Regions from separate parts of the Streptomyces sp. NPDC051183 genome, predicted to be linked through region 3. Evidence: riboswitches for the same ligand, from Rfam matches in the RefSeq annotation. Region 3 holds a riboswitch; each other region holds the start of a gene.

What was found. A riboswitch is a leader RNA that binds a small molecule or an ion and turns the genes downstream of it on or off. The one in region 3 is predicted to bind cyclic di-AMP.
Positions count from the first base shown of each region.
Region 1: linked by a shared signal. The riboswitch ahead of AB0M99_RS11830 (LysM peptidoglycan-binding domain-containing M23 family metallopeptidase) and the one ahead of AB0M99_RS02370 (transglycosylase family protein) in region 3 are both predicted to bind cyclic di-AMP.
Region 2: linked by a shared signal. The riboswitch ahead of AB0M99_RS13225 (M23 family metallopeptidase) and the one ahead of AB0M99_RS02370 (transglycosylase family protein) in region 3 are both predicted to bind cyclic di-AMP.

Region 1 is NZ_JBFBBA010000010.1:174,913-185,048, reverse strand. It holds gene AB0M99_RS11865 (GAF domain-containing protein) at 1-186, opposite strand, end outside; gene AB0M99_RS11860 (ATP/GTP-binding protein) at 207-797, opposite strand; gene AB0M99_RS11855 (DUF742 domain-containing protein) at 775-1,128, opposite strand; gene AB0M99_RS11850 (roadblock/LC7 domain-containing protein) at 1,200-1,631, opposite strand; gene AB0M99_RS11845 (ATP-binding protein) at 1,688-3,463, opposite strand; gene AB0M99_RS11840 (MBL fold metallo-hydrolase) at 4,012-5,244, opposite strand; gene AB0M99_RS11835 (SGNH/GDSL hydrolase family protein) at 5,360-6,145, opposite strand; gene AB0M99_RS11830 (LysM peptidoglycan-binding domain-containing M23 family metallopeptidase) at 6,320-7,360, opposite strand; cyclic di-AMP (ydaO/yuaA leader) riboswitch at 7,365-7,571, opposite strand; gene AB0M99_RS11825 (tyrosine-protein phosphatase) at 7,851-8,657, shown strand; gene AB0M99_RS11820 (aspartate aminotransferase family protein) at 8,681-10,087, opposite strand; gene hpnH (adenosyl-hopene transferase HpnH) at 10,084-10,136, opposite strand, start outside.
Region 2 is NZ_JBFBBA010000012.1:46,879-57,014, forward strand. It holds gene AB0M99_RS13200 (nucleotide pyrophosphatase/phosphodiesterase family protein) at 1-166, opposite strand, end outside; gene AB0M99_RS13205 (DUF5998 family protein) at 166-765, opposite strand; gene AB0M99_RS13210 (GNAT family N-acetyltransferase) at 813-3,653, opposite strand; gene AB0M99_RS13215 (HPr family phosphocarrier protein) at 3,839-4,120, shown strand; gene AB0M99_RS13220 (GntR family transcriptional regulator) at 4,365-5,030, opposite strand; gene AB0M99_RS13225 (M23 family metallopeptidase) at 5,224-6,015, opposite strand; cyclic di-AMP (ydaO/yuaA leader) riboswitch at 6,028-6,187, opposite strand; gene AB0M99_RS13230 (pitrilysin family protein) at 6,395-7,762, opposite strand; gene AB0M99_RS13235 (pitrilysin family protein) at 7,783-9,135, opposite strand; gene AB0M99_RS13240 (DNA topoisomerase IV subunit A) at 9,415-10,136, shown strand, end outside.
Region 3 is NZ_JBFBBA010000002.1:86,078-96,213, reverse strand. It holds gene AB0M99_RS02400 (YfhO family protein) at 1-227, opposite strand, end outside; gene AB0M99_RS02395 (SurA N-terminal domain-containing protein) at 420-1,043, shown strand; gene AB0M99_RS02390 (nucleoside triphosphate pyrophosphohydrolase) at 1,072-2,049, shown strand; gene AB0M99_RS02385 (globin domain-containing protein) at 2,071-3,282, opposite strand; gene AB0M99_RS02380 (cytochrome P450) at 3,404-4,678, shown strand; gene AB0M99_RS02375 (transglycosylase family protein) at 4,782-5,804, shown strand; cyclic di-AMP (ydaO/yuaA leader) riboswitch at 6,080-6,252, shown strand; gene AB0M99_RS02370 (transglycosylase family protein) at 6,256-6,951, shown strand; gene eno (phosphopyruvate hydratase) at 7,205-8,491, shown strand; gene AB0M99_RS02360 (septum formation initiator family protein) at 8,595-9,083, shown strand; gene AB0M99_RS02355 (DUF501 domain-containing protein) at 9,129-9,671, shown strand; gene AB0M99_RS02350 (Ppx/GppA phosphatase family protein) at 9,668-10,136, shown strand, end outside.

The DNA.
Region 1 (10,136 bases), on a different contig from region 3:
CTCGTCTATGAAGTTGACCCCCGCGTAGGGCGCGGCCAGGGTGTCCGCGACCCGCCGGGCGAAGGCGTCCAGCTCCCCGTCCGGCCGCTCGCCCAGGCCCAGTTCACGCAGCCGGACGGCGCGCGCCGGCGCCTCCCGGTCCACCGGTGTCAGCAGCAGGTGCCCGGTCGATTCGTAGTACGTCATGGCGCTTCCCCCACATCCCGTTACTTCCGCTGGTTCGCTGTGGACAGCAGGTGGTGGACGAGCGCGGCGAGCGCCCCCGTCCCGGAGCTCGTCAGCCGCGCGTCGCACCGTACGACGGGCACGTCCGGCCCGAGCCCCACCGCTTCGCGGACCTCCTCGGCCGCATAGCGGTGGCCGCCGTCGAACTCGTTGACGGCGACGATGAAGCCGATCCCGCGCCGCTCGAAGAAGTCCACGGCGGGGAAGCAGTCGGCGAGGCGGCGCGTGTCGGCGAGCACCACCGCCCCGAGCGCGCCGGCGCACAGTTCCTCCCACAGGAACCAGAAGCGCTGCTGCCCGGGCGTGCCGAAGAGGTACAGGACGTGGCGGGCGTCCAGGGTGATCCGGCCGAAGTCCAGCGCGACGGTCGTCGCCGTCTTCGCCTCGACCCCGTCCAGCGGATCGGCGGCCTCGCTCAGCCCGCTCAGCAACTCCTCCGTGCTCAGCGGCTCGATCTCGCTGACCGAGCCCACGAAGGTGGTCTTGCCCGCCCCGAACCCACCCGCGACCAGGATCTTCAGGGTCGCGGGCAGCTCATGGGCGCGGCCCTCACAGTCGTTTGCGAAGGCCATCGAGCACCGCCTGGAGCAGGGACTGGTCGTCGGCCGCGAAGGCCGCGCCGCCGATGCCCCCGGGGAAGGGGAACCTCGGCGCCTGCACCGTCACCGCCCCGTGTTCCATCAGGTCGGACAGCAGCACCTTCACCACCACCGCCGGGAGCCGCAGTTGTCCGGCCACCTCGGCGACCGTGACGGCCGCCGAGCCGGCGCACAGCCGGAGCGCGAGGGTGTGTTCCGCGCCGAGCGGTGCGCGCGGGCGTACGCCGGTCGCCGTCACCAGGGACAGCAGGTCGAGCGCGACGGCCGACCTGGTCCGCCCGCCGCTCGCGGTGTAGGGCCGCATCACCCGGCCCGCCGAATCGTCCAGCCACGGCGTGTCACGCGGCGACCCCGATGCCCCCCTGGCCCGGACCCTCATCGCTCCGGGTCGGCGACGGGCCGCCGCGGCGGGGCCGCCAGGTAGGGCCGTACGCTCTTGACCAGCATCGCCATCTCGTAGCCGAGCACGCCCGCGTCGGCCTCCCGGTCGGCGAGCACCGCCAGGCAGGTCCCCGATCCCGCCGCCGATACGAAGACCAGGGCCGTGTCGAGTTCGACCACCACCTGGCGGACCTCGGCGCCGTCCCCGAACCGGGATCCGGCGCTGCGCCCGAGCGAGTACAGCCCGGAGGCCAGCGCGGCCATGTGGTCGGCGCTGTCGGCGTCCATCCCGTGCACGCAGGTCACGAGCCCGTCCGCGGTCAGCAGCACCGCGCTGCGCGTGTACGGCACGCGCTGCACGAGGCCGCTGAGCAGCCAGTCGAGATCCGAGAGCCGGCCGGTCCTGGTCGCCACTTCGCCGCTCATGGGGGTGTGCTCCTTGATGCTGGGGAACTCGGGGAGGGGGGTCGGGGTGGTCCGGGTCATGTCCGGTGCTCCGACTGGGCGAGGCCGAAGCCGCGCTGGAAGGCGGCCATCAGGCCGGGGTCGTGCACGGGCTGTTCGCCGTCGTCGGCCCGCCGGGGTGCCGGGGTGTCCCGCAGTTGGGGTACGAGGTGCTGCTGGGCCCGCCGTTTGGGCAGCGGCGGGCGGTCCTCGCCCACGCGGGCGGCCGGCACGGGCAGCAGCGGTCCCCCGCCGGTGACGGCGGGCTCCACCGCGGCCACCGGTTCGGGCACGGCCGCGGGCTCCACGGCGTACACCGGGGCCATCGGGGCAGTTGGGGCCGTTGGGGCCGTTGGGGCCGTTGGGGCCGTTGGGGCGGGCTCGGTACGGGGCGCCGTGCCCGGCACCTCGACGGCCCAGGCGGGCACCGCCGCCGGAGCGGCGGCCGGGGCCCCGTCCGGGCCGTCGGCCGGGCGGGGCGCCGGCTCCGGCCGGGCCGGTCCCACGCGTACGGGCGCCAGGGGCGGTACGGCGGCGCCGTCGGCCCACCCGGCCCCCTCGGCGGTCCCCCACGAGGTGGCCCGGGAGCCCCCCAGGGCATCGACGGCGCCCGGCGCCTCCGCCCCGAGCAGGTCCTGCGGCAGCACCAGCACGGCGAGCACCCCGCCGTAGATGTTGGACTTGAGCTCGACGGCCACGCCGTGCCGCCGGGCGAGCGCCGAGACGACGAACAGGCCGATCCGGCCGTCCGCCAGCAGGTGCCGGACATTGATCTGGTCGGGGTCGCCGAGCAGGGCGTTCATCCGGTGCTGTTCCTCGGGCGGCATGCCGAGGCCCCGGTCCTCCACCTCGACCGCGATCCCGGCGGTGACCCGCTCGGCCCGCACCACGACGTCGGTGTCGGGGGCGGAGAACACCGTGGCGTTCTCGACCAGTTCTGCCAGCAGGTGCACCACGTCGGCGACGGCGTGCCCGCGGACGGTGCCGCCGGCCGGGGGCACCACCTTGACCCGGGTGTACTGCTCGACTTCCGCGACGGAGGAGCGCAGCACCTCGCTCAGGTCGATGGGCCGCGTCCACTGGCGCCGGGAGGCGGCGCCGCCGAGCACGGCGAGGTTCTCGGCGTGGCGGCGGATCCGGGTGGCCAGGTGGTCGACGTGGAAGAGCTCCTTGAGGAGGTCCGGGTCCTCGACCGTGTCCTCCAGGTCGTCCAGCAGCGAGATCTCGCGGTGCACGAGCGATTGCAGCCGGCGTGCCAGGTTGACGAAGACCTCGACCTTGCGGTCGCTGTCGGACGGGGTGACGGGCCCGCCCAGCCGGACCAGCGTGGCGTGCGCCTGTTCGCGGGCGCCGCGCAGTTCCTGCGCGAGCAGCCAGAACTCGTCCACACCCGCCGGATCGGTGCCCGGTGGCGGTCCGGTCGGCCCGCCGCGCACCGGGCGGCCCGGGGCCTCGCCCCGTTCCAGCCGGTCGGCGGCGGTGCGCAGCTCCTGGCGGCCGCGCACGCTGGAGCGGCGCAGCGCCTCGCAGCGGTCCCGTACGGTCTTGGCGGCCCGCTGGGCCCCGAGCAGGGCGGCCGCGAGGGCACCGACGACGAGCAGGGCGCAGCCGGTGAGCACCGGCCACAGGCGGGCGTCCCGGTCGCCCGCCCCGCCGCCGAGCTGGAGCGTGAAGATGACCGCGGCGGCGCCGCTGAGCCCGGCGGCGAGCGTGGGCAGTACGGCGGCGCGTACCAGCTGGGGCCGTATCTGCCGGCCGGGACCGGTGACGGCGTGTCTCGACGGGGCGTGGCGGGCGGCGCGGAGTCCGGACATCGGCGTCCTCGGTCAGTGGGGCCCGGAGCCCCCAGCGTTCCGGGGTCCGGTGTTGATCACCGGACACCCACGCTAGACCGCGCGCTGCCGCCCCGGACGCCCAGTTGGGGAAGTTCGCCGGGGTGCTTCCTGCTCCCGATGGAGCGCTCGTACGGACGGCCGAATGCGCCGGGAGCGTGTACGCCCGGGCCGTCCGAGGGCGCACGCCGCCGGGCCCGCACACCTGTGCCCCGCGGGCCTCCGCACGCCCGCCCGACCCCCCGGTCCCGCAGACACCCCGGCGGCATCTCGACCCCGCGGGCACCTCGGGCCCCGACGGCCACCGCCAGACCCCGGAGGCAGCTCGGAACCCGCAGGCACCTCGGAACCCGCAGGGACCTCAGACCCCGGAGGAACCCCGGACCCCGCGGGCGCCCAGAGCCCCGCAGACGCCTCGGACCCCGACGGCCACCGCCAGACCCCGCCGGTCACGCCGATCCCGTAGGCACCGGCCCCGCAGCGCCCACGGCCCCCGGAGCCCGCACCCCGACGGCCCGGCCACGGGCCGACTACGACCCGACGGCCTCCGACTCCTCGCGGCCGGCGGCGGGACCGACGGCCGGCGGGGATGCCACCGGAGCGCGGCCCACCGGGGACGAGGCCGCAGCAGCCACCGCGGGCACAGCGGCCGGCCCGGCGGCGACGAAGGGGCGCCACCAGGGCTCGCGCGGAGCGTCGGCGGCTCCGGGCTCGAAGGGCTGGCCGGGCACCGGCAGGGCGATGGCCGCCCCGGCGCCCTCGGCCGCGGCCACCGTGCCCTCACCGGGCTCGTCCCACGAGTGCGGGGCCAGGTTGAAGGTTCCCCAGTGGATCGGCAGCATCGTGCCGTGCGGGGTACCGCCCTGGAGGTCGAGGTGGGCGCGCATCCCCTCTTCCGGGGTCATGTGGATGTCGGGCCAGTACTCGGAGTAGGCCCCGATCTGGATCATCGTGGCGTCGAAGGGACCGTGCTCGGCGCCGATCTCCTTGAACCCGGGGAAGTACCCGGTGTCCCCGCTGTGGTAGATCCGGTGCTCGTCGCCCGCGACGGCCCAGGAGGCCCACAGGGTGAACTGCTGGTTGCGCAGCCCGCGGCCGCAGAAGTGCCGGGCCGGGGTCGCCGTGAGCGAGAGGCCGGCGATCTTGGTGGTCTCGTTCCAGTCCAGCTCGCGCATCCGGTCGGCCGGGACGCCCCAGCGCTCCAGGTGCGCGCCGACGCCGAGCGGCACGGCGAAGACCGTGTCCGTACCCGCCAGCTGCTTGATCGTCGGCAGGTCCAGGTGGTCGTAGTGGTCGTGCGAGATCACCACGGCGTCGACCGGGCCGAGCGAGGCCAGCGGCACCGGTACGGGGTGCAGCCGCTTGGGTCCGGCGAAGGGGAAGGGAGAGCACCGCTCACCCCACACCGGGTCGAACAGCACCCGCCGCCCGTCGATCTCCGCGAGCACGCTGGAGTGCCCCATCCAGGTCAGCCGCAAGCCGCTGACCGGCGGTTTCGCCAGCTCCGCCAGGGTGGTCGGGTAGACCGGGACGGGCGCGCCGGGGTTGCGCCGGATCCGCTGTTCCTTGTGGAAGTAGATCTTGGCGAACTCCAGCATCGACCCGGACGGCCTGGTCCTGGCCCCGACCGGGTTCTGGAACACACCGTCGGCGAAGTTCGGCGAGCGGTGGATCCGCTCCAGGCGCGCGCCGGACGGGTCCGCGCCGAAGGCTTCGGGCCGCATGGCGCGCAGCCGTGGACGCAGGGAACGGGAGCCGGTCAAGGCGCCTCCTGACGGGGTGGGGGCGGGACGGTCGGGCGGCTTACGACCATCCCAACGCGTACCGGTCCCGAAGGATTCCGATCCGTACTCGCCATCATGCGCCGCTCCACTGCCTCTAGAGCGGCAGCAGGTCCGGTCGCTTCGCCTCGACGTGGTCCCCGGAGGACTCCCCGCGCAGCCGGCGGCCGATCCACGGCACCAGGTACTCGCGGGCCCACTGGATGTTGTCCCGGGTCACGTCCACCGAGCCGCGCGGCTGCTGCGGCGGCCAGGGCTGGTCCGGATCGGCGGGCACGTCCAGGCCGAGCACCTGGGCGGCGCGCAGCGCGACCCGGGTGTGGCCCTCGGGCGAGAGGTGCAGCCGGTCCTCGTCCCAGGCCCGCCGGTCCTGTACGGACTTCAGGGACCAGAGGTCGAGCACCGGGCAGTCGTACCGGTCGGCGATCGCGCGCACGTGGGCGCTGTACGTCGCCACCTTGCCCCGCAGGTGCTTGAGGACCGGTACGCCGCGGGTGTCGAAGCCGGTGGTGATCATGACCTGGCCGACGGATCCGGTGAGGTCGGCGACGGCCGCCTCGAACCGCTCGGCCACGTCGTCCGGGTCGCTGCCGGGCCGGATGATGTCGTTGCCGCCCGCGCAGAAGGTCACCAGGTCGGGTGCGAGCTCCTTGGCCCGCGGAACCTGCTCCGCCACGATCTGGTCGAGGAGCCGCCCCCGGACGGCCAGGTTCGCGTACCGGAACCGGTCTTCTTCGCGCCGATCGGCCAGGAGCACGGCCAGCCGGTCCGCCCAGCCGAGAAACGTTTCTCCGGGTCCCGGGTCCCCCACGCCCTCGGTGAAGCTGTCCCCGATCGCCGCGTACGAGCCGATGGTCTTGAGTGTCGTCGTCGTCGCTGCCACGAGACCACATCCTTCACCCCGGCGCGTGACCTACGCCACCGTAGGCAGGGGTTGACGGGCCGTGATTTATACCACCCGACGGGTGAGGAATAACAGCGCGTGAGGCCGGGACCCCCCTCGGGTCCCGGCCTCACGCGGGTCCGGTCTCCGCCGGAGCGCCCGGCGGAGGGGCCGTCAGATGCTGACGCCCTTGGAGCGGAGGTAGGCCAGCGGGTCGATGTCGGAGCCGTAGGACGGGCCGGTGCGGATCTCGAAGTGGAGGTGCGGGCCGGTCACGTTGCCGGTGGCGCCGGAGAGGCCGATGCTCTGCCCGGCGGTGACGCTCTGGCCGACCGAGACCGACAGCTGGGAGAGGTGGCCGTACTGGGAGTACTTGCCGTCGGCGTGCCGGATGACGACCTCGTTGCCGTACGCGCCGCCCCAGCCCGCGGAGACGACGGTGCCCGCGCCGACGGCCTTGATGGTGGTGCCGGTGCTCGCGATGAAGTCGACGCCCGTGTGGTAGCCGCTGGACCACATGGCACCGGCGGTCTTGTAGGCGGTGGAGACGCCGCCGCCGACCGGGGAGACGAAACCGGAGGACGGCGCGGCCTGCTGCTCGGCGGGCGCAGCGGGAGCGGCCGGCGCGGCCTGGGCCTCGACCGCGGGGGTGCCGGCGGCGGCACCGTCGGCCGAAGCCCGGTCGGCCTCATCGGCCCGGCCCTCGTCGTCGGAGGCGGGGTGCGCCGGGGCATCGGCCGGGGCATCAGCCGGGGCATCGGCCGGGGATTCGGCGGAGGACTGCTCGGCGGGGGCCGGAGCCTGCCTCGGGGCGGGCTCGGCGGCGGGTGCGGAGTCCCCCTGGGCGCCGAGCGTCAGCTTCAGCCCGGGGTGAATCAGCGAGGGGTCGGCGCCGACGGCCGCGCGGTTGTCGGCGTAGAGCTGCTGCCAGCCGCCGGTGAGGTGCTGCTGGGCGGCGATCTTGGAGAGGTGGTCGCCGGGGACGACGGTGTACACGGACGGCGCGGCCGCCGCGGCGGCGGGCGCGGCCTGCAGCGCCGCGGGAACCTGCGCGGCCACGACGGGCGCCGTGGCCGGGGCGGCGGCCGGGGCCGCCTGGGCGCCGACGGCTCCGAACAGCGGGAGCGCGAGGGCCGCGCCGCCGGTGCCTGCCATGGCGAAACCGCGGGATATAGAGGGGGACTTGGGACGGCGGTGCTTACCCTTTGCAGGCATGGCGAATTCCTCTCCGTCGCCTGCGAGGTGAGCTGTCGGGTTCGGACTGGAGATGTCCGGCCGTACATGAACAGCACATGCACGGCTTCACCCCGAGCCGTCCCGGTATAAAGATCCGGAACAGCGGCCTACCTGGTTCCCCCGCTCCTGCCGCGCGCGTGAATAGTCGGGTGCGGTTTCCGGATGGGGCAGGATTCGGCGGTCCATCCGGATCGAGAGCGAAGCTAATCGAGTTCGTCCACACGGAACAAGCCATGAATTCCCTGACGGAATCTCAAGGGTGATGGTCCGGCGGAATTCCGGTCACCCTGCGTCCATTCCGCGGCGGCAACGACCGCCCTGGGAAGGCAATTCGCCTTTGATGATCAGGCACTCACGGTCACCGTATGATCTGGCTCACGGGGACGCGCCCGATCTCGCCTGCACTTATGGCAAGTTGCCGCCAAGTAGTGCAATTCGGACATCCCCTCAACCACCCGGAGGAGCCGCCGTGACCCAGCAGATACCCCAGAGCCCGTCCACGGAACCGGGGCTGGCCGGAGTACGCAACTTCCGTGACGTGGGCGGCCTTCCGGCCGCCGGCGGACGCAGGGTCAAGACGGGACGACTGTTCCGAAGCGGACATCTCGCGCATGCCACCGAAACCGACGCAGAGTTCCTCGCGTCCCTCGGTCTGCACACCATCTTCGACTTCCGCAATGGCGCCGACCACGCGCTGGAGGGACAGGACGTGGAGCTGCCGGGCGTGCTCAACGTCAACATCCCGCTCTCGGACCCGGCGGACGGGCGGGAGTTCTGGAAGATGGTCCGCGACGGCGACCTCGACCAGCTCCGCTCGATCCTGGGCGACGGCAAGGCCGCGGCGCGGATGGCGAACTCGTACCGCACGATCATCAGGAACCGCACCGCCGAGCACAGCCGGGTGGTGCACGCCCTCGCCGAGGACAGCGTCCCGGCCCTGATGCACTGCGCGGCCGGCAAGGACCGGGCCGGGCTGTCGATCGCCGTCACCCTGCTCGCGCTCGGCGTCGAGCGCGAGGCGGTCTTGGCGGACTACCTGGAGTCGAACGCCCCGCACAACCGCTACCGGGTCCGCCGCGGCAGCCCTGCCCCCGAGGCCCGCTCCCCCGAGGTGATGGAGCTGCTCGCCCCGCTCTTCGACGCCCGCGCCGAGTACCTGGAGGCCGCCTTCGAGACCATCGACGGCCACTGGGGCAGCGTGGAGCGCTACCTCGCCGAGGGCCTCGGACTCGCGCCCGAGACCCTCGACCGGCTCCGCGACCGACTGCTCGACTGAGGCCGGCCCGGCGGGGCAGGCCGTCAGCCGTTGCTGACGGCCTGCTTCACCAGCGTCTTCCCGAAGTCCCACATCAGCCCGCCGCCGCCGTGCGCCTCGTCCATGACCTCCCGGAAGGCCCCGACGAACCGGTCCACGTCCGCCTCGTCCACGACGAGCGGCGGGATGAGTTTGATCACCTCCAGGTGGTCCCCGGAGACCTGCGTGAGGATCCGGTGCTTCTGGAGCAGCGGCACCACGACCATCTGCGCGAAGAGCCCCTTGCGGGCCGCCTGCAGCATCGTCCACCGGCTGCGCAGCCCCAGCGAGGACGGGCGGCCGAACTCGATCCCGATCATCAGGCCGCGCCCCCGCACCTCGTGCAGCAGCTCGTACCCGTCCACCAGCGCGGCGAGCCGCCCGCGCAGCAGGTCGCCCATGGCGCGGGCGTTGGCCACCACTTCCTCGTCCTCCATGACGGAGAGCACCGCCAGGCCGGCCGCCATCGCCTGCGCGTTGGAGCCGAAGCTGGCGGAGTGCACGAGCACCCGGTCCATGGACGAGTAGACCTTCTTGAAGATCCAGTCCCTGCCCAGGGTCGCGCCGACCGGGACATAGCCGCCCGACAGCGCCTTGGCCACGCAGACCAGGTCCGGCTCCACGCCCGGCTCGTGCTGGTACGCGTAGAAGTCGCCGGTACGTCCGAGGCCGGTCTGGACCTCGTCGGCGATCAGCAGCGCCTTGTGGCGGCGCAGCAGTTCCTGCGCGGCGGACAGGAAGCCGGGCGGGGCGGCGAGTACGCCCTTGCCCTGGATCGGCTCGACGACGAAGGCGGCGACGTCGCCCCGCTTCAGCTCCCGCTCCAGGGCGGCCAGATCCCCGAGCGCGATCTTCGTGTCGGGCAGCAGCGGCGCGAAGCCGTCCCGGAAGCCGCCCTCCCCGTTCACCGAGAGCGAGCCGGTGGTGAGCCCGTGGAAGGCGTGGTCGCAGTAGAGGACCCTGGGCCGCCCGGTGGCGTAGCGGGCGAACTTCAGGGCCGTCTCCACCGCCTCCGTGCCACTGTTGCCGAAGAAGACCCGCTCCAGGTGCGGGCTGTACGAGAGCAGCTTCTCGGCCAGCAGCCCCGGCAGCGGCTGGCAGTCGAAGCGGGTGAGGTCGGCGAGCTGGGCGTCCAGGACGTCGTGCAGGGCGCGCCGCACCACGGGGTGGTGCCGGCCCAGGCCCATCACGCCGAACCCGGCCAGCATGTCGAGGTAGTCGTTGCCCTCGGCGTCCCAGAAGTGGGCGCCCTCGGCCCGCTCGTAGACCTTGTCGAAGCCGATGGTGTGCAGCATCCGGGGCAGCTGGTGGTTGAGGTGGCGGGCGTGCAGCTCGTACCGCTCCCCGCCGCGCTCGGCCAGCAGGGCGCCGAGGTCGAAGCCCTTGCCCCCTCCTCCGGGTGCGGGCGTCATGCCGACTTGTCCCGGTTGCTGCCGAGCGTCTCCCGGGCCGCGCGCAGGG
Region 2 (10,136 bases), on a different contig from region 3:
GGGTGAGCTCGGTGATGGAGGCGGTGAAACCGGGCACGCCCTGGCCGGCCACGAGCGTCGGCAGCAGGTCGGCGAGCGAGCCCGTGCCGTACTGCGGCACGGGGGCGCCGGCGAGGTCCAGGAGCTCGGGCTCGTCCGCCCAGTTCTGCGCCGCGGAGTACGCCATCAGCGGGCGGCGGGGGACGACGTGGCCGCGGTCGCCTCGCTGAGCGCCTGCGCGAAGACCAGCGTCTGGCGCACGGCCTCCGGGCCGTCGCCCGCCTCGCTGACGCGCAGGCTCAGGTCGTCGGCGGTGGAGTTGCCGGTGTAGCCGTGGTCGGAGTCGCAGTTCGGGTCGCCGCAGGCGGCCGGCTCCAGGTCGATCCGGGAGACCGCGCCCCAGCCGATGGTCAGGACGACCTCGCGGGGCAGGGTGCCGGGAGTGTAGGACTCCGGGTTGGCGACGACCCGGCTGAGCACCACGGAGGAGATGCTGGAGAGCTTGACCGACTCGGTGGAGGTGGTCGCGTACGGGGACGGGGACCCGGCGTCGGCGGCCTGCTCGTCGGTGTGGCTCACGATGAAGCGGTTGCCGGTCAGGACCAGCACCGTGACGTGGCGGCGCACTTCGTTCGAGTCGAAGGTCGTCTCCTGGTGGACCAGGTACGACGAGATCGGCTCGCCGCCCACCGCGGCCTCCACGGCCTCGGCCACGAGGGCCGGGTAGTAGCCGCTGCGCTCGATCGCCGTGCGCAGCCCCTGGGTCGTCGTACCGGATTTCGCCATGAGGTCCATCCTAAGGCCCGTACGGGGCACCCCGGCCGCGCCGGACGTCAGTAGCTGGGCAGGGTGCGCGGCCCGAGGTCGCTGCGGGCGGGGGCGTGGGCGAGGCGGACGGTGGCGCTGAGCACGGAGAGGCCTTCGGTGGCGACGACCACGGGCTCCAGTGAGACCCCGACCACCTCGGGGTGGTCGTCCACGAGGCGGGAGAGCCGCAGGAGCAGTTCCTCCAGGGCGGGGGTGTCGACGGGGTCGCTGCCGCGCCAGCCGAAGAGGAGCGGGGCGGTGCGGATGGAGCGGATGAGGCCGGCGGCGTCCCGGTCGGTGGCCGGGACCAGCCGGTGTGCGGTGTCGCCGAGCAGCTCGGAGGGGGCACCGGCGAGGCCGAAGGAGAGGACGGCTCCGGCAGCGGGGTCGATGACGGAGCGCACGACGGTGTCGACGCCGCGGGGCACCATGGCCTGGACGACGGGGAGCAGCTCGGCGGGCTTGCCGAGGGCTTCGGTCAGCTCGTCGTAGGACCGCCGCAGCTCCGCCTCTGTGGTGAGGTCGAGGCGTACGCCGCCCAGGTCCGCGCGGTGGCGCAGGTGCGGGGCGGTGGTCTTGAGCGCCACGGGATAGCCGAGCACCTGGGCGGCGCGGGCCGCGGCGTCGGCGCTGGGCGCGGGGAGGGTGGCGAACACGCGGATCCCGTAGCGTCCGAGCAGTTCGCGGGCGTCGGGGTCGTCCAGGGTCAGGACCTCGTCGTCCGCCACGTCCGCCAGCAGGCGGGAGAGCTGCCCGGCGGCTCCGGTCTCGTCGATGTCCTCGTACTCGGGAACCTGGCCGGGCTCGGCGATGGCGCGCCGCCACTGGCCGTAGCGCACGGCCTCGGCGATGGCCTTGACGGCGCGCTCGGCGGCGGGGTAGCTGGGGATGCGGTCGCGGTCCTCGGGCGGGCGGGAGTCGGCGGGCGGGGCTGCGGGCGCGGCAGCCGGCGCGGATGCGGATGCGACTGCTGGTTGCGCCGCCACCGGGGCCGTCTCGGCCTGCGGGCCGGGGGCCGGTGCCGTGGCGCGCGCCGCGGACAGGGCCTCGACCAGCTCGCCGAGCTCCACGTGCACCACCGCGACGGGCTTGCCCGGCACCTCGGCCACGGCCTCGCGCAGGGCGTCGGCGAGATCGTCGGCCAGTGCGCGCTCGCTGACCCACGGGATCGCCGTGACGACGACCGCGTCGCAGTCATCGGAGGCCAGGGCGGCGGCCAGGGCCGCGCGGAAGTCCGCCGGCGAGGCCGCCGTCGTCAGGTCCAGCGGCGGCAGCGGCCGCAGCCCCTGCGTCAGGCAGGCGTCGTAGGTGAGGACGCCGAGGGACTCGGAATTGCCGAGGATCGCGATCCGCGGTCCGGCGGGCAGCGGCTGCGCGGCCAGCAGCAGGCCGACGTCCACCAGCTCGGTGACGGTGTCGACGCGGATCACGCCCGCCTGCCGCAGCAGCGCCGAGACCGTCGCGTCCGGGAGCCGGGTGTCGGGGACCACGTGCCCGGCGGGGGTGTGGCGGCCGCCCTTGGCGACGACGACCGGCTTCACGGCCGCCGTCCGGCGGGCGAGCCGGGTGAACTTGCGCGGGTTGCCCAGGGTCTCCAGGTAGAGCAGCGCGACGTCGGTCGCCTCGTCGTCGTACCAGTACTGAAGGATGTCGTTGCCGGAGACGTCGGCGCGGTTGCCCGCCGACACGAAGGAGGACAGGCCCTCGCCGCGGCGCAGGAGCCCCGAGAGCAGCGCGATCCCGATCGCCCCGGACTGCGTGAAGAGGCCGATCCGGCCGCGCTTGGGCAGCGGAGCGGGGGCCAGGGAGGCGTTCAGCTCCACCTCGGGGGCCGCGTTGATCACCCCGAAGGCGTTCGGTCCGATCAGCCGCATCCCGTACGAGCGCACCTGGCGCAGCAGTTCGCGCTGGCGGGCCGTCCCCTCCGCGCCGCTCTCGCCGTATCCGGCGGAGAGTACGACGAGCCCCTGCACGCCGTGTTCGCCGCAGTCGGCCACCGCCCGGGGCACCCGGTCCGCCGGGACCGCGACCACCGCGAGGTCGACGGGTGCGCCGATGTCGCCGAGTGCGCGGTAGGCCCGTACGCCGTCCAGCAGGTCTCCCTCGATGCCGGGGGCGCGGGCCTCGTTGACGGCGTAGAGGTGGCCGTGGAAGCCGCTGTCCCGCAGGTTGCGCAGGGTCGCCGCGCCCACTCCGCTGCCGGAGCGGCTGACTCCGATCACGGCCACGGAGCCCGGGGTCAGCAGCCGCTGCACCGAGCGGGCCTCGGCGCGCTGTTCGCGGGCGCGCTGCACGGCGAGGGACTCGGCGGTGGGTTCGAGGTCGAGGGTGAGGTGGACGGAGCCGTCCTCGAAGCTGCGCTTCTGCTGGTATCCGGCGTCCGTGAACACCTTGATCATCTTGTTGTTGGCGGGCAGCACTTCGGCGGCGAAGCGCCGGATCCCCCGCTCGCGGGCGACCGCCCCGATGTGTTCGAGCAGGGTGGAGGCCACGCCGCGGCCCTGGTGGGCGTCCTGTACGAGAAAGGCCACCTCGGCCTCGTCGGCGGGCCCGGTCGCCGGGCGGCCGTCGGAGCCGATCCGGTCGTAGCGGACGGTGCCGATGAACTCCCCGCCGATGGTCGCCGCGAGGCCGACCCGGTCCACGAAGTCGTGGTGGGTGAAGCGGTGCACGTCGCGGTCGGAGAGCCGCGGGTAGGGGGCGAAGAAGCGGTAGTACTTCGACTCGTCCGAGACCTGCTCGTAGAAGCTGACCAGGCGGCCCGCGTCCTCGGTGGTGATCGGCCTGATGCGGGCGGTGCCGCCGTCCCTGAGGACGACGTCCGCTTCCCAGTGTGCCGGGTACGAGGGGTCCGACTCGGTGGTCATGGGGCCACCTTAAGGGTCCTCCCGCTCAGGTGGCCCTGGCGCGGCGCATCGGGCAAGCTGACGCGAATCAGTGCAAGCTGGGGAAGGTCGAACGGCAGGGAGATTCGGGCCGAAGGTCGGTCGGAGCATTCCGGACGTCGTGAGAGACTGGTCTAGACAACCGTAAGAACCTGAAGGGCATCACCATGGCAGAGCGCCGCGTCAACGTCGGCTGGGCCGAGGGCCTGCACGCTCGTCCCGCCTCGATCTTCGTCCGCGCGACGACCGCTTCCGGCGTCCCGGTGACCATCGCGAAGGCCGGCGGCGACCCCGTCAACGCCGCCTCCATGCTGGCGGTTCTGGGCCTGGGCGCCCAGGGCGGCGAGGAGATCGTCCTCGCGTCCGACGCCGAGGGCGCCGAGGCGGCGCTGGACCGCCTCGCGAAGCTGGTCGCCGAGGGCCTCGAAGAGCTCCCCGAGACCGTCTGACCCCTTCGGGTTCGACCCGTACGGCGAAGCCGTGGCCACCGGAATACCGGCGGCCACGGCTTCACTGTTTTGCGGACGGCGGGCACGGGCCGGCCACGGTCCCCGACAATGCGCCACGAATAGCGGAATTCCGGCCGCCGACCCGGGTCGGAATTACGCGGAACGGCACGGCGCGGCACGGTATGACACGGACCCGCGAATTACCCGGGCCGCACGAATATCCGTCCTTTGTATACGGCGTTTGTTAATGCGGGCCGCTCGCCATGTTTACGGCAGGTTGCGAAGTCCTCACCCGCAACCGGTGCGCCCCCACCGCCCGCTCCGCGTGGACCGTGGTGAGCGCCCGGGCCCGCTCGGCGTCACCGCGCGCCACCGCGTCCACGATCGCCCCGTGCTCCGCCCAGGACTCCACCGGCCGCGCCGGGGCCTCCACCGAGTACATCCAGGCGATCTTGTGCCGCATCTGGGTGAGCAGCGCGATCAGCCCCGGGCTGCCGGACGCCTGGGCGAGGGTCTCGTGGAACCAGCCGCCCAGCGAGCGCAGATCCTCCCCCTGACCCCGCCTCGCCCGCTCCTGGCCCAGCCTGACCAGCCCGCGGAGCACCTTGAGGTGGGCCTCGCTGCGCCGCCGGGCGGCCCGGGCGGCGGCCAGCGGCTCCAGCAGCATCCGCACCTCCAGCAGGTCCGCGGCCTCCTGCTCGGTCGGCTCGGCCACACAGGCGCCCGCGTGCCGCCGGGTGGTGACGAACCCCTCGGACTCGAGCGTGCGCAGTGCCTCGCGCACCGGGACGCGCGAGACTCCGTAGCGGCGGGCCAGTACCTCCTCGGTGAGCCGGCTGCCCGGCCCGAAGACACCGGAGACGATGTCGTCACGGATTGCTGTGCATACCGCCTGCGCGGGAATACGCAAGACCGGACCTCCGCCTATTTCCGACTGCCGCCGTCATTGATGTGTATGTACGCGCGAGTGCGTACATCCGCGCACTGCAACTCTATTGCAACACACGATAATTTCCGAGGACGGCCGGAAATACGAAACATTCACACAACGCGAAGGCCCCGGCTCTGGGAGCCGGGGCCTTCGCGGAAGCGTGCGGTGCGGGTCAGACGGTGACGCCGTGCTGACGCAGGTACGCGATCGGGTCGATGTCCGAGCCGTAGTCGGCGCCGGTACGGGCCTCGAAGTGCAGGTGCGGGCCGCTGGAGTTGCCGGTGGAGCCCGACAGGCCGATCCTCTGGCCCGGGGTGACCTGCTGGCCGACGGAGACGCTCAGCGAGGACATGTGGCCGTACTGGGTGTAGGTGCCGTCGGCGTGCTTGATGACGACGTTGTTGCCGTACGCGCCGCCCCAGCCCGCCTCGACCACGGTGCCCAGGCCGACCGAGTGCACCTCGGTGCCCGAGGAGGCGTGGAAGTCGATGCCCGTGTGGCTGCCGGAGGACCACATGCCGCCGCCCGCGTGGTACTGCGTGCTGACGTAGGTGTCCTCGAGCGGCGAGACGAAGGTGTTGAGGCGCTTGCGCTCCTCCTCGCGGGCCGCGCGCTCGGCGGCCTCGCGCTCGGCCTTGGCCCGGGCTTCGGCCTTCGCCTTGGCTTCGGCGGCCCGCTGCTTCGCGTCGGCCTCGGCCTGCGCCTTGGCGGCCGCGGCTTCCGCGGCCCGCTGCTGGGAGTCGGCCTGGGCCTGGATCTCGTCCGCGAGATCGTCGGCCACGACGATGGTGTTCAGGCCGGTGTCCTCCATGGAGGGGGCCTTGTCCGCGGCGAACGCGGGACCGGCCAGGGAGCCGACGACGCCGGTGGCGGCGAGGGCGGCTACGCCGGCGTAGCCGGCGGTCTTGCGGCTCATACGACTGGAACCACGGTGCTTGCCGGCGGCACGACTGCCAAACGCCATGAAGGGGCTGATCCTTTCCTTCCCTCTCGCCTACCGGGTTAGCTGACGGGTTCGGAGCAGGAAGGTCTCCTACGGGCCTCCTCTTGCGAGGCGGTCCGATTCACCCCAGGGACTGATGTGGGTCCCCGGCTCCCCAGGCTCGCGCCTGACGGGGACTCGGCGATCGCTGTCCGGTGCCGCGGGCGCGGCGGGTACAACTGACGGACAGCACGGCCGACGCTAGGCGGATCATCAGTCAATCGCCAAACAGACACGCCTTTTTGTTGCGTACGCCACAGCACATTCGAGCAACCTCATCCCTAAACGGACAAAAGGGGCTCCGACGGATGAACCGTCGGAGCCCCTCCCGTGCCGCCCGACTGGACGGCACTTCGGGCCGTCAGTTGGAGACGACGCTCACGTCACCGATCCCCAAGGCCCGTACCGGCTCCTCGATCTGGGCCGCGTCGCCCACCAGAACCGTGACCAGCCGGTCCACCGGGAAGGCGCTGACGACCGCCGAAGTCGCCTCCACCGTGCCGGTTTCGGCGAGCCGCGCGTACAACTGCGCCTGGTAGTCGTCCGGCAGCTCCTGCTCGACCTGGTCGGCGAGGGTGCCCGCGACCGAGGCCGCCGTCTCGAACTTCAGCGGGGCCACGCCCACCAAGTTCTGCACCGCCACGTCACGTTCGGCATCGGTCAGGCCGCCCTCAGCCAGGGTCCGGAGCACCTTCCAGAGGTCCTCCAGCGCCGGGCCGGTGTTCGGGGTGTCCACCGAGCCGCTGATGGCGAGCATCGAGGCGCCCTTGCCGTCGGCGGTGGAGCGCAGCACCTGGCCGAAGGCGCGCACGCCGTACGTGTACCCCTTCTCCTCGCGCAGCACCTTGTCCAGGCGCGAGGTGAGAGTGCCGCCCAGGCAGTACGTGCCGAGCACCTGGGGCGCCCAGACGCGGTCGTGCCGGTCCGGTCCGATGCGGCCGATCAGCAGCTGCGTCTGGACCGCTCCGGGCCGGTCGACGATGACGACGCGGCCGGTGTCGTCGGCAGTGATCGGCGGGACGGGGCGCGGCGCGGTGGTGTCGCCGGTCCAGCTGCCCAGGGTGTCGGCCAGGACCGCGTCCAGGTCGATCCCCGTCAGGTCGCCGACGACCACCGCGGTGGCGGTGGCGGGGCGCACGTGGGCCTCGTAGAAGGCGCGTACGGCCGCCGAGTCGATACGGGCGACCGTGTCCTCGGTGCCCTGACGCGGGCGGGACATCCGCAGCGAGGCCGGGAAGAGCTCCTTGGAGAGCTGCTTGGCGGCGCGGCGCTGCGGGTTGGCCAGCTCGTGCGGGATCTCGTCGAGCCGGTTGCGCACCAGCCGGTCCACCTCGGAGTCGGCGAAGGCGGGCGCGCGCAGCGCCTCGGCGAGCAGCCCCAGCGCCTTGGGCAGCCGGGAGGCCGGGACCTCCAGGGAGACCCGGATGCCCGGGTGGTCGGCGTGCGCGTCGAGGGTGGCGCCGCAGCGCTCCAGCTCGGCCGCGAACTCCTCGGCGGAGTGCTTGTCGGTGCCCTCGGACAGCGCGCGGGCCATGATGGTGGCCACGCCGTCGAGGCCCTCGGGCTCCGCGTCGAGCGGGGCGGCGAGGTTGATCTCGACCGCGATCACCTGCTGGCCCGGCCGGTGGCAGCGCAGCAGGGTCAGGCCGTTGGGCAGCTCCCCGCGGTCGGGGGCCGGGAAGGCCCACGGCTGCGGCTCGCCGGCCTGCGGGCGCGGGTGGAAGGTCATCGTGACGGCTGCGGTGTCGCTCACTGCTCCGCCCCCTCGTTCTCGTCGGACTCGTCGTGCTGGTCGGACTCGTCGGCCGCGATGGGCTCGTAGACGAGCACCGCGCGGTTGTCCGGGCGCAGTCGGGCCGCGGCCACGGCCTGCACCTCCTCGGCGGTGATGTCCAGGACGCGCTGGACCGCGGTCAGCGCCAGCTGCGGGTCGCCGAACAGCACCGCGAAGCGGCACAGTTCGTCGGCGCGGCCGGCCACCGTGCTCAGCCGGTCCAGCCACTCGCGCTCCAGCTGCGCCTGCGCGCGCTCCATCTCCTCGGCCGTCGGGCCCTCGGCGGCGAACCGCGCGAGCTCCTCGTCCACGGCCGCCTCGATGGCGGGGATCTCGACCCCGCTGGAGGTCTTGACGTCCAGCCAGCCCAGCGAGGGCGCCCCGGCCAGGCGCAGCATGCCGAAGCCGGCCGCGACGGCCGTCTGGTCGCGGCGTACCAGCCGGTTGTGCAGCAGCGAGGACTCGCCGCCGCCCAGGATGGTCAGCGCCACGTCGGCGGCGTCGCACTCGCGGGTGCCGTCGTGCGGCAGCCGGTAGGCCGCCATCAGCGCACGCGCGGGCACCTCCTCGACGATCTCCTCGCGCAGCTGCTCCCCGATGACGTCGGGCAGCGAGCCGTCGCGGGGCGGCTGCTTGCCGTCGTGCGAGGGGATGGTGCCGAAGTACTTCTCGACCCAGGCGAGCGTCCGCTCGGGATCGATGTCGCCGACGACCGACAGCACCGCGTTGTTGGGCGCGTAGTACGTACGGAAGAAGTTGCGCGCGTCCTCCAGGGACGCGGCGTCCAGGTCGGCCATGGAACCGATCGGGGTGTGGTGGTACGGGTGGCCCTCGGGGTACGCCAGGGCGGTCAGCTTCTCGAAGGCCGTGCCGTACGGGACGTTGTCGTACCGCTGGCGGCGCTCGTTCTTCACGACGTCGCGCTGGTTCTCCATGGACTCGTCGTCCAGGGCGGCGAGCAGCGATCCCATCCGGTCCGCTTCCAGCCAGAGCGCGAGCTCCAGCTGGTGCGTCGGCATCGTCTCGAAGTAGTTGGTGCGCTCGAAGCTGGTGGTGCCGTTGAGGGAGCCGCCGGCGCCCTGGACCAGTTCGAAGTGTCCGTTGCCCGGTACGCTCGCCGAGCCCTGGAACATCAGGTGCTCGAAGAGGTGAGCCAGGCCGGTGCGTCCCTTGACTTCGTGGCGCGAGCCGACGTCGTACCAGAGGCAGACCGCGGCGACCGGGGTCAGGTGGTCCTCGGAAAGCACCACGCGCAGGCCGTTGGCCAGCCGGTGCTCGGTCGCTGTCAGGCCGCCGGAGCCGGCCTGAGCTGTGGCCGTGTGACCCATGGGCATGTGGTCCCTTCGATCGCGATGCAGAGATTTCTGTCAGACCTGCCACTGTATGCAAGCGTGTCGGCGACCGGAGAAGTTCCCGGCCCACTCCTGGGTCGGAGTCGGCGTTGTCGGTGGCTCGGGCCACAATGGTCCGCGTCGTACCGTCGAAAGACACCCCAGCAGGACCCAGCAGGACCCAGCCAGCAAGATCCAGCCAGTACTTCCAGCCAGACCCCGCCCCACCCGTGAGACCCAGCTCATCCCGATTCTTGGTTAAGGAGCCGCGCAGCGATGGCCCGCCGCAGCACGAAGACCCCGCCGCCGGAGGATTTCGAGGAGAAGATCCTCGACATCGACGTCGTCGACGAAATGCAGGGCTCCTTCCTCGAGTACGCGTACTCGGTGATCTACTCCCGCGCCCTGCCCGACGCCCGGGACGGCATGAAGCCGGTCCACCGCCGCATCGTCTACCAGATGAACGAGATGGGCCTGCGCCCCGACCGCGGGTACGTGAAGTGCGCCCGTGTCGTCGGCGAGGTCATGGGCAAGCTGCACCCGCACGGTGACGCCTCCATCTACGACGCCCTCGTCCGCATGGCGCAGCCCTTCTCCATGCGGCTGCCGCTCGTCGACGGCCACGGCAACTTCGGCTCGCTCGGCAACGACGACCCGCCGGCCGCGATGCGCTACACCGAGTGCAAGATGGCCGACGCCACGTCGCTGATGACGGAGTCGATCGACGAGGACACCGTCGACTTCACCGCGAACTACGACGGCCAGGAGCAGGAACCGGTCGCGCTGCCCGCGGCGTACCCGAACCTGCTGGTCAACGGCGCCTCCGGGATCGCGGTCGGCATGGCCACCAACATGGCCCCGCACAACCTGGGCGAGGTCATCGCCGCCGCCCGGCACCTGATCCGCTACCCGCAGGCGGACCTGGAGGCGCTGATGCGCTTCGTGCCGGGTCCCGACCTGCCCACGGGCGGCCGGATCGTCGGGCTCTCGGGCATCAA
Region 3 (10,136 bases):
CAGTTGAGCAGCAGCCCGCCCTCCGCACGCCCGTGCAGGAGGTCCCACAGATGGGCGTGGAAGGGCACGAACTGGTTGCCGAGGTCGTTGATGCTGCGGTGGCGCGGCCCGTACGGGAAGACCCGGGCGACGGCGTCCCCGGAGCACACGGCCACCGTCGTGATCAGGGCGGCGAGCGCCGAGCCGAGCAGGCTCCGGCGCCGGGGCGTGGATTGCGGAGTCGACATGGTGGGCCGACCCTGGCAGCGCCGGTGGACCGAAGGGTGGCCGCAGGGTGGCCCCGACACGAACAGCGCGCACCCCGACAGCCCGGGAATCGTTGGTCGAACCAGTGGCTCGGATCACCCTGCCTTGCATAACATCGATCACCGCACGGCCCTTGTGCACTGACGCACAATCTCCCGGCCCTGGAGGCTCCTTTGCACCGTCGCACTGCGCTCTCCGTCTCCGCCGCCCTGCTCGCGGCGGCCCCCCTGCTGTCCGCCTGCTCGGGCGAGACCCGCCCCGGCACCGCGGCCGTGGTCGGCGGCGAACGGATCACCACCTCCGCACTCCAGGCCCAGGTGAAGGACGTCCGCACCGCGCAGAACCGCTCCGAGAACGCCGCCGAGCTGATCCAGGCGACCCCCGGACTCGACCGCACCAAGCTCAACCGCATGATCCAGAGCGCCGTCCTGGAGCGCGCCGCCAAGTCCGCCGGGGTGAGCGTGAGCACCAAGGAGATCGAGGACTTCCGCAAGGCGCAGCTCCAGCAGGCGGGCACGCCCGCCGCGCTGGAGGCGGCGGCCCTCCAGCAGGCCCAGCTCGCGCCGGGCCAGATGGACGCGAACACCCGCTTCAACCTGCTGCGCGACAAGCTCTTCGACCACTACGGCAGCCAGGAGAAGGCCCTCACGGAGCTCTCCGCGGCCGCCAAGGCCCTGCACGTGGAGGTGAACCCGCGCTACGGGACCTGGGACGCCCAGCAGATCGTGCTCGGCGATTCGCAGACCCCGTGGATCACCCAGGTGACCCGGCCCGAGCAGCCCCCCGCCGGAGCCTGACGCCCGCGCCCGGAGGTAGGTTCGGAGGGTGACCGACCAAGCGCCCGCCGAGCCCACCGGCCGTATCGTCCTGCTGACCACCAGCCACCGCGTCGCTCCCGGCGTGCTGTCCTGGCCGGCGTGGCAGACCCTGCACGCCGCGGACCGGGTGCTGTGCGCCGACCCGGGCCACCCGCAGCTGCCGTACCTGCGCGAGGCCGGTGTCGGGGTGGAGTTCGGGACCCCGGACGCGCACGAGCTGGTCGAGGCCTGCGCCGGCGGCCGCACGGTCGTGGTCATCCCGGGCGGCGAGGGCGACCAGCGGCTCACCGACGGGCTCGCGCGCCTGGCCGGCTCGGGCCGCGTCAGCATGCCCGACCTGGAGCTGCTGCCCGGCTCGTACGACCTGCCGGGCGCGCGGCTGCTCGACCTGGTCCAGGTCATGGACCGGGTCCGCCGCGAATGCCCCTGGACCTCCCGCCAGACCCACCAGGGCCTGGTGAAGTACGCCATCGAGGAGGCGTACGAGCTGGTCGAGGCCATCGAGGACGGCGATCGCGAGGAACTGCGCGAGGAACTGGGTGACGTGCTGCTCCAGGTGGTCTTCCACGCGCGCATCGCGGAGGAGGATGGCGAGGAGCCGTTCTCCATCGACGACGTGGCCGGCGGCCTCGTCGAGAAGCTGATCCGGCGCCACCCGCACGTCTTCGGCGACGCGCAGGCCCACACCCCCGAGGACGTCAACGCGCACTGGCAGCGCACCAAGGCGGACGAGAAGCAGCGGGAGTCGGTGACCGACGGGATCCCGCTGGGACAGCCGGGTCTCGCGCTCGCGGCCAAGCTGGCGGGCCGCGCCCGTGCGGGGGCGGTGCCCGTGGAGCTGCCCCGCGGCGAGGGCATCGGGTACGAACTGCTGGAGCTGGCGGCACGCGCCGAGGCGGCGGGGATCGACCCCGAGACCGCGCTGCGCGCGGCGGCCCGCGTCTACCGGGACGCGATCCGTGCGGCCGAGGGCGTCGGCGAGTAGCCCCCAGCTGCGGTACGCGGGTCAGTACTCCCGGGGCGCGCGGCCCGAGGGGTTGTGCCAGTGCGGCGACGGGCGGTTCAGGAACCACTCGCCGAAGCCCAGCGGGCGGCCGCCGGGGCCGTGGCCCCGGCCGGCGGCGGGTGCGGAGTCGTAGAAGATCCGGCCGGGCCGGGCGCCGAGTTCTTCCAGGAGGTACGAGGTCTCGTCGACGAACAGCGGCGGACCGCTCAGGTAGACGTCCTGGTCGGGCCAGAGCCCGCGGTTGCTGAGCGCGGTCGCGAGCCGGTCGGTGGCCTGGTTGCGGTGCTGCCCCGGGGCCGGGGTGATGTAGGTGACGCCGAGCCAGCGGAAGGCCGCGGCGTACTCGTCGATGAGCGGGCGGTCGTAGAGGTGGGCGGCGTCCCGGGCCACCACGAAGAGCCGTACGTCCTGATCGGGAGGGTGCTGCGCGAGGTCCTCCAGCATGGCGCGGATCGGCGCCCAGCCGGTGCCGGCGGCTATGAGGCTGACCGGGCGGTCCGCGCGGCGGAAGGTCAGCTGCCCGCCGGCCGCGCCGAGCCGCAGCATCTCGCCGGGCTGCACGTCGCGGACCAGGGCGGGGCTGAGCCGCCCCTGCTCGATGCGGCTGACGTGCAGGTCGAGGGTGTGGTCGGCGCGGGGCGCGTTGCCGATGGAGTACGTGCGCCAGGTCGTCGGGACCCGGTCGCTGCTCACGCTGACGTACTGGCCGGGCAGATGGGGGAGCGGGGCGTGCGGCCGCAGGGTCAGCACGCCGATGTCCTGCCCGTACTGGAGGTGGCGTACGACCTCGGCGTCCCACCACGGCGGGTCCTCGCTCGCACCGGCGCCGGCCGTCATCGCGTCGGCCATCACCTGGTAGGCCTCGGACCAGGCCTTCTCCACCTGCGGGGTCCAGGCGCCCGCGGAGGCCTCGGCGAGCGCGGCCAGCAGGCTGGAGCCGACGGCGGCGTAGTGCTCGGGGCCGACCAGGAACTTGCGGTGGTCGCGGCCCAGGTCGCGCAGGTAGGGGAGAAGGCTCTCGTTCTCCAGATGGGCGATCACATGGGTGAGCGCGGCGAAGAGCCGGTCCCGCTGCCGTTCCATGTCCTCGAAGGAGACGGGGAAGAGCGCACGGATCCCGGGGTTGTGCCAGAACAGGTGGGAGTAGAAGAACTTGACCGCGTGCTCGGCCCGTCTCTCCACCACCGCGAAGCTGCTTTTCAAGATCCTCACATCCACAGGACCGAAAGTAGGAATGCCGGACATGGCCAGGTCAAGCGATGGCGGATCTGCGGACAGCCGCGACGAACCACCCATATGGGGTGCGGGTCTACCCAGGGGATACCGTCGACGGGTGCATCAGCAGACCCCCGCAGACCCCGCCGACGCTCCCTCCGCCCAGGGCCCGACCCTGTTCGACTGGGAGTTCGCGACCGACCCGTACCCCGCCTACGCCTGGCTGCGCGAGCACTCGCCCGTGCACCGCACCAAGCTCCCCAGCGGGGTCGAGGCCTGGCTGGTGACCCGGTACGCAGATGCCCGCCAGGCCCTCGCCGACCAGCGGCTCAGCAAGAATCCGGCGCACCACGCGGAGCCCGCGCACGCCAAGGGCAAGACGGGCATCCCGGGCGAGCGCAAGGCGGAGCTGATGACGCACCTGCTCAACATCGACCCGCCGGACCACACCCGGCTGCGGCGGCTGGTGTCGAAGGCGTTCACCCCGCGCCGCGTCGCCGAGTTCACCCCGCGGGTGCAGGAGCTGACCGACCACCTCATCGACCGGTTCGCGAGCAAGGGGGAAGCGGACCTCATCCACGAGTTCGCCTTCCCGCTCCCCATCTACGCCATCTGCGAGATGCTCGGCGTACCGCGCGAGGACCAGGACGACTTCCGCGACTGGGCCGGGATGATGATCCGGCACGGCGGCGGCCCGCGGGGCGGGGTCGCCCGCTCGGTCAAGCAGATGCGGACCTACCTCGGTGAACTCATCCACCGCAAAAGGGATGATCTGGGCAATGACCTGATCTCCGACCTGATCCGGGCCAGTGACCACGGCGACCACCTGACGGAGGCCGAGGCCACGGCCATGGCCTTCATCCTGCTCTTCGCCGGCTTCGAGACGACCGTGAACCTCATCGGCAACGGAGTCCACTCCCTCTTCATGAATCCGGACCAGCGCGAGCGCCTCCAGGCCTCCCTCGCGGCCGGCGAGACCGGCCTGCTGGAGACGGGCGTGGAGGAGCTGCTGCGCTACGACGGCCCCGTGGAGCTGGCCACCTGGCGGTTCGCCACCGAGGCGCTGACCCTCGGCGGCCGGGACATCGCGGCGGGCGATCCGGTGCTGGTGGTCCTGGCGGCCGCCGACCGGGACCCCGAGCGGTTCGCCGAACCGGACACGCTCGACCTCTCCCGGACGGACAACCAGCACCTCGGATACGGGCACGGGATCCACTACTGCCTGGGCGCACCGCTGGCCCGGCTCGAAGGGCAGACGGCGCTTGCGACTTTGCTGACGCGTCTGCCGGATCTGGAACTTGCCGCTCCGCCCGAGGACCTGCGCTGGCGCGGCGGACTGATCATGCGTGGCCTGCGCACCCTTCCCGTCCGCTTCACACCCCGCAACGAGTGAAGGCACACTGACCCGCAGTCAGTTTCCGTCGAAACTTGTGACAAGCGTTCGATGGCCGCTAGGTTCTGCCGTTACCCCGCCGTTATGCGAAAGGTGCACCCTCATGCGTTCCGGGAACGGCCGCCACAGACGCCCCCGCCAGGTCCCCGCGATTGTCGTCACCGCAGGAGTCACAGGCTCCGCGCTGGCCCTGCCGCTGCTCGCCGCCACGGGCGCGAGCGCGGCCGAGACCTCCACGTGGGACAAGGTCGCCGAATGCGAGAGCGGCGGCACCTGGAGCGCCAACTTCGGCAGCGGTGCGTACGGCGGGCTCCAGTTCACCGAGGATCAGTGGAAGGGTGCCGGCGGGCTCGACTTCGCGCCCCGCGCCGACCTGGCCAGCCGTTCGCAGCAGATCGCCGTCGCCGAACGCGTGCTGGCGGCCCAGGGGCCCCAGGCGTGGCCGATGTGCGCGGCGTCGGCCGGTCTGACCCAGCAGGCGCCGGCCGCGGACGTGGACCCGGGCACGCCCGGCAGCCGCGCCTCCGTCGCCCCGTCCCCGTCCCGCCCGGACGACTCCGTACCGGTCGGCGGGTCCGGCGACCGGGCCACGGACTTCGGGGCTCCCACGCAGACCTCCCCGAGCCCGTCGGGCACGCCGTCCTTCCTGCTGCCCGACGTCCCGCTCGGGCCGCCCAGCGGACTGCCCGTCATGCCGGACCCGGTCCCGGACCTGCCGACGACGGCCCCGACGACCCCGGTCGCCCCGGTCGACCCGGCGGCGCCCTCCACGGGCCCCTCGGCGCCCACGACGGCTCCCGTGGCCCCCACGACGCCGGCCGCCCCGGGCGCGCCCTCCGCGGACCCGAGCGCCCCTGCGACCCCCGGAGCCCCGGGCACCCCCGGCGCTCCGGCCGAGGGCGGCGGCAAGCACCGCGGGGAGCCCGCGGTCGAGGCTCCCGTCGCATCTGATGCCGCGTCGGAACCGAAATACACCGTGAAGGAGGGCGACAGCCTGGCCGCCATCGCGGACGCCAACGACCTCAAGGGCGGCTGGAACGCGCTCTATGCGGCCAATGAGCAGGTCATCGGCGAGGACGCCAACTTGATCAAGCCCGGCCAGAATCTGGATCTAACCCAGAAATAGGGGCACTTAGGACACCCGAAAACAGCTGATTGTCTGTTTTGGGCAAGTGAGACATGTGTCTCTTCCGGTCAACTGGCGTGTCTGGTCCGGAGGCTTCCGCAAACCCCGTCCTCACCTGCGCAAACGCTGGTCCGGAGAGCGCAAGTAGGCCCCGTTTCTCCCCGATGGCGCTCGTTGAACATCGGGGAGAGACCTGCCTACCTTCTGAATCGCTCGCCACCGCGGGCTCCTTCGACCGCATCGCCGAATCCTGCCGGCGGACGGGGGGAACAGTCGTCGCGCAAGCGCCGAAGGCAGGAGCGGGGGAACCAAGGTAGGCGCCGGGAGCGGCCGTTGAGAGACGGTCACGCCACCGGCTAGGGGTTAAGCGGTGCGCTAGGTCGCACCGCCGGGCAACTCACTCGCCCGAACCCGACAGCTCACCTCGTAGGCGTCGGTGAGGAGAAACCTCATGCTGCTTTCCGGCAAGGGCAAGCACCGTCGCGGCTCCAAGGCCGTCCGCATCGCAACGCTCGCCGGTGTCGCCGGTGTCGCCGTCGCCGCCCCCCTGATGGCCGCGGGCACCGCCTCGGCCGCCACCGCCTCCCAGTGGGACAAGGTCGCGCAGTGCGAGGCCGGCGGCAACTGGGCCATCAACACGGGCAACGGCTACTACGGCGGCCTGCAGTTCTCGTCCTCCACCTGGGCCGCCTACGGCGGCAAGGCGTACGCCGCGCAGGCCAACCAGGCCACCAAGGCCCAGCAGATAGCCATCGCCGAGAAGGTCCTCAAGGGCCAGGGCAAGGGCGCATGGCCGTCCTGTGGCGTGGGCCTGACCAACGCCGCGTACAACGGCGGCGCGGCCGAGACCCCGGCCAAGCCCAAGGCCGAGCCCAAGAAGGAGCAGAAGGCCGCGCCGAAGAAGGAGACCAAGCGCTCCGAGACCCCGGCGCCGGCCAAGCCGAAGGCGGAGACCCCGGCCAAGCCGAAGACCGAGGCCCCGAAGACCGGCAACGGCTCGTACGAGGTCAAGTCCGGCGACACCCTGGGCACCATCGCCGACGCCAACGGCGTCAAGGGCGGCTGGGAGAAGCTCTACGAGCTCAACAAGGACATCGTCTCCGACGCCGACCTGATCTTCCCGGGCCAGAAGCTGAAGCTCAGCTGAATCCTGCGGTAACACCCCACCGCCCGGCGCGTCCCCCGATGCGCCGGGCGGTGGTGTGCGCCGGGCGTCCTGGCCGGTGAGAGCCCGATGATCAAGAGACCTATGTCCCGGAAGAGGGGTATTCGGACCCTTTTTCGTCCCAGGACCCGGGCGGTCGGCCGGCCGAGTGCCCGGAGCCGGTTAGGCTCTAGTCGGCAAAGGCCATCCCACGGCCTGACGCCACCGCACACCCAGCGTCACATCCCAGAAGGAGATGCTCGTGCCGTCCATCGACGTCGTCGTAGCCCGGGAAATCCTGGACTCCCGAGGCAACCCCACGGTCGAGGTCGAGGTGGGCCTCGACGATGGCAGCACCGGCCGTGCTGCAGTTCCGTCCGGCGCCTCCACCGGTGCCTTCGAGGCCATCGAGCTCCGTGACGGTGACCCCAACCGTTACATGGGCAAGGGCGTCGAGAAGGCCGTCCTGGCCGTCATCGAACAGATCGGCCCGGAGCTCGTCGGCTACGACGCCACCGAGCAGCGCCTGATCGACCAGGCCATGTTCGACCTGGACGCCACCGACAACAAGGGCTCGCTCGGCGCCAACGCCATCCTCGGCGTGTCCCTCGCCGTCGCGCACGCCGCGTCCGAGGCCTCGGACCTCCCGCTCTTCCGCTACCTCGGCGGTCCGAACGCGCACCTGCTGCCCGTTCCGATGATGAACATCCTCAACGGTGGGTCGCACGCCGACTCCAACGTCGACATCCAGGAGTTCATGATCGCCCCCATCGGCGCGGAGTCCTTCTCCGAGGCGCTGCGCTGGGGTGCCGAGGTCTACCACACCCTGAAGAAGGTCCTGCACACCAAGGGCCTCTCCACCGGTCTGGGCGACGAGGGCGGCTTCGCCCCGAACCTGGAGTCCAACCGCGCCGCGCTCGACCTCATCATCGAGGCCATCAAGCAGGCCGGCTACACCCCGGGCAAGGACATCGCGCTCGCGCTCGACGTCGCCGCGTCCGAGTTCTACAAGGACGGCAAGTACGAGTTCGAGGGCCAGTCCCGCTCGGCCGCCGAGATGACCGACTACTACGCCGAGCTCGTCGAGGCGTACCCGCTGGTCTCCATCGAGGACCCGCTGTTCGAGGACGACTGGGACGGCTGGAAGACCATCACCGACCGCCTCGGTGCCAAGGTCCAGATCGTCGGCGACGACCTGTTCGTCACCAACCCCGAGCGCCTGGCCCGCGGCATCGAGGAGGGCTCCGCGAACGCCCTGCTCGTGAAGGTGAACCAGATCGGTTCGCTGACCGAGACCCTGGACGCCGTCGAGATGGCCCAGCGCAACGGCTTCAAGTGCATGATGTCGCACCGCTCCGGCGAGACCGAGGACGTCACCATCGCCGACCTCGCCGTCGCCGTGAACTGCGGCCAGATCAAGACCGGCGCCCCGGCCCGCTCGGACCGCGTCGCCAAGTACAACCAGCTGCTGCGCATCGAGGAGATCCTCGACGACGCCGCGGTGTACGCGGGCCGCAGCGCCTTCCCGCGCTTCAAGGGCTGATCACCGCCCCACGGCGCTGGCTGGCCTCCGTACGTCCCCGCACTCGGTCCCGTACCGTGTGCGGGGACGTATTGCGTAGTGCGTATATAGGGGAGGCGGAAACATGGCCGGGAACCGGGATCGGTTCTCCACCTTCTCGACCGCGACCAGACTCAAGCAGCTCGGCGAGCGGACCGCCGCCCACGTCTACCGCTCGCAGTCGCGCCGGCAGGTCCGCCGCAGCCGGCTCACCGGCCGGGCCGCCCTGCTCGTGCTCGTCCTCTGTACGCTGGTCGTCGCCCTCGCGTATCCGATGCGCCAGTACGTCTCCCAGCGCTCGGAGATCACGAAGCAGCGGAAGGCGGCAGTCTCCGCGCGCGACCGGCTGGAACGGCTGCGCGACGAGAAGGCCCGCTGGCAGGACAACGCGTACGCGGAGCAACAGGCGCGCAAGCACCTGCACTTCGTGCGCCCGGGCGAGATCAGCTACATCATGACCGACCCGGGGGCCGCGGCCCCCGAGCACCGCCGCGACGGACAGTCCGCGACCGACCGCCCCTGGTACTCGAACGTCTGGGACGGCGTCGACAAGGCCGACCGCCCCGGCGACTGACCCACCCACACCCAGCACAACCGAACGAAGAGACTTCCTCCAGGCATGCAGACGCCCCCGCCCCAGACCGACCGGACCGAGCCGACCGACGCGGACATCGAGGCGTTCGAGCAGCAGCTCGGCCGCCCGCCGCGCGGGCTGCGCGCCATCGCGCACCGCTGCCCCTGCGGCCAGCCGGACGTGGTGGAGACCGCCCCGCGGCTCCCCGACGGCACCCCCTTCCCGACGCTGTACTACCTGACGTGCCCCCGCGCCGCCGGTGCCATCGGCACGCTGGAGGCCAACGGCGTGATGAAGGAGATGCAGGCCCGGCTCGCCGAGGACCCGGAGCTCGCCGCCGCCTACCGGGCCGCGCACGAGGACTACATCACCCGCCGCGACGCCATCGAGGTGCTCCAGGGCTTCCCGAGCGCCGGCGGGATGCCGGACCGGGTGAAGTGCCTGCACGTGCTGGTGGGCCACTCGCTGGCCGCCGGCCCCGGTGTGAACCCGTTCGGTGACGAGGCCCTGGCGATGCTGCCGGAGTGGTGGACCAAGGGTCCGTGCGTCACCCCGTGCGGTGAGAAGAAGGCCGAGGAGTCCCGGTGACCCGGGTCGCGGGCGTCGACTGCGGTACGAACTCCATCCGCCTGCTGGTCGCCGACTGCGACCCTGCCACGGGCGAGCTGGTCGAGCTGGACCGGCGGATGACGGTCGTCCGGCTCGGCCAGGGCGTGGACAAGACCGGCCGGCTCGCCCCCGAGGCGCTGGAGCGCACCTTCGCGGCCTGCCGCGAGTACGCGGCCGTCATCAAGGAGCTCGGGGCGCAGCGGGTCCGGTTCGTGGCCACCTCGGCCTCGCGGGACGCCGAGAACCGGGACGAGTTCGTCCGGGGCGTCCTGGACATCCTGGGCGTCGAGCCCGAGGTGATCTCCGGCGAGCAGGAGGCCGAGTTCTCCTTCACCGGCGCCACCATGGAGCTGACCGGCACCGACCACCTGGAGAAGCCGTTCCTGGTGGTGGACATCGGAGGCGGCTCGACGGAGTTCGTGGTCGGCGAGGAGCACGTGCGGG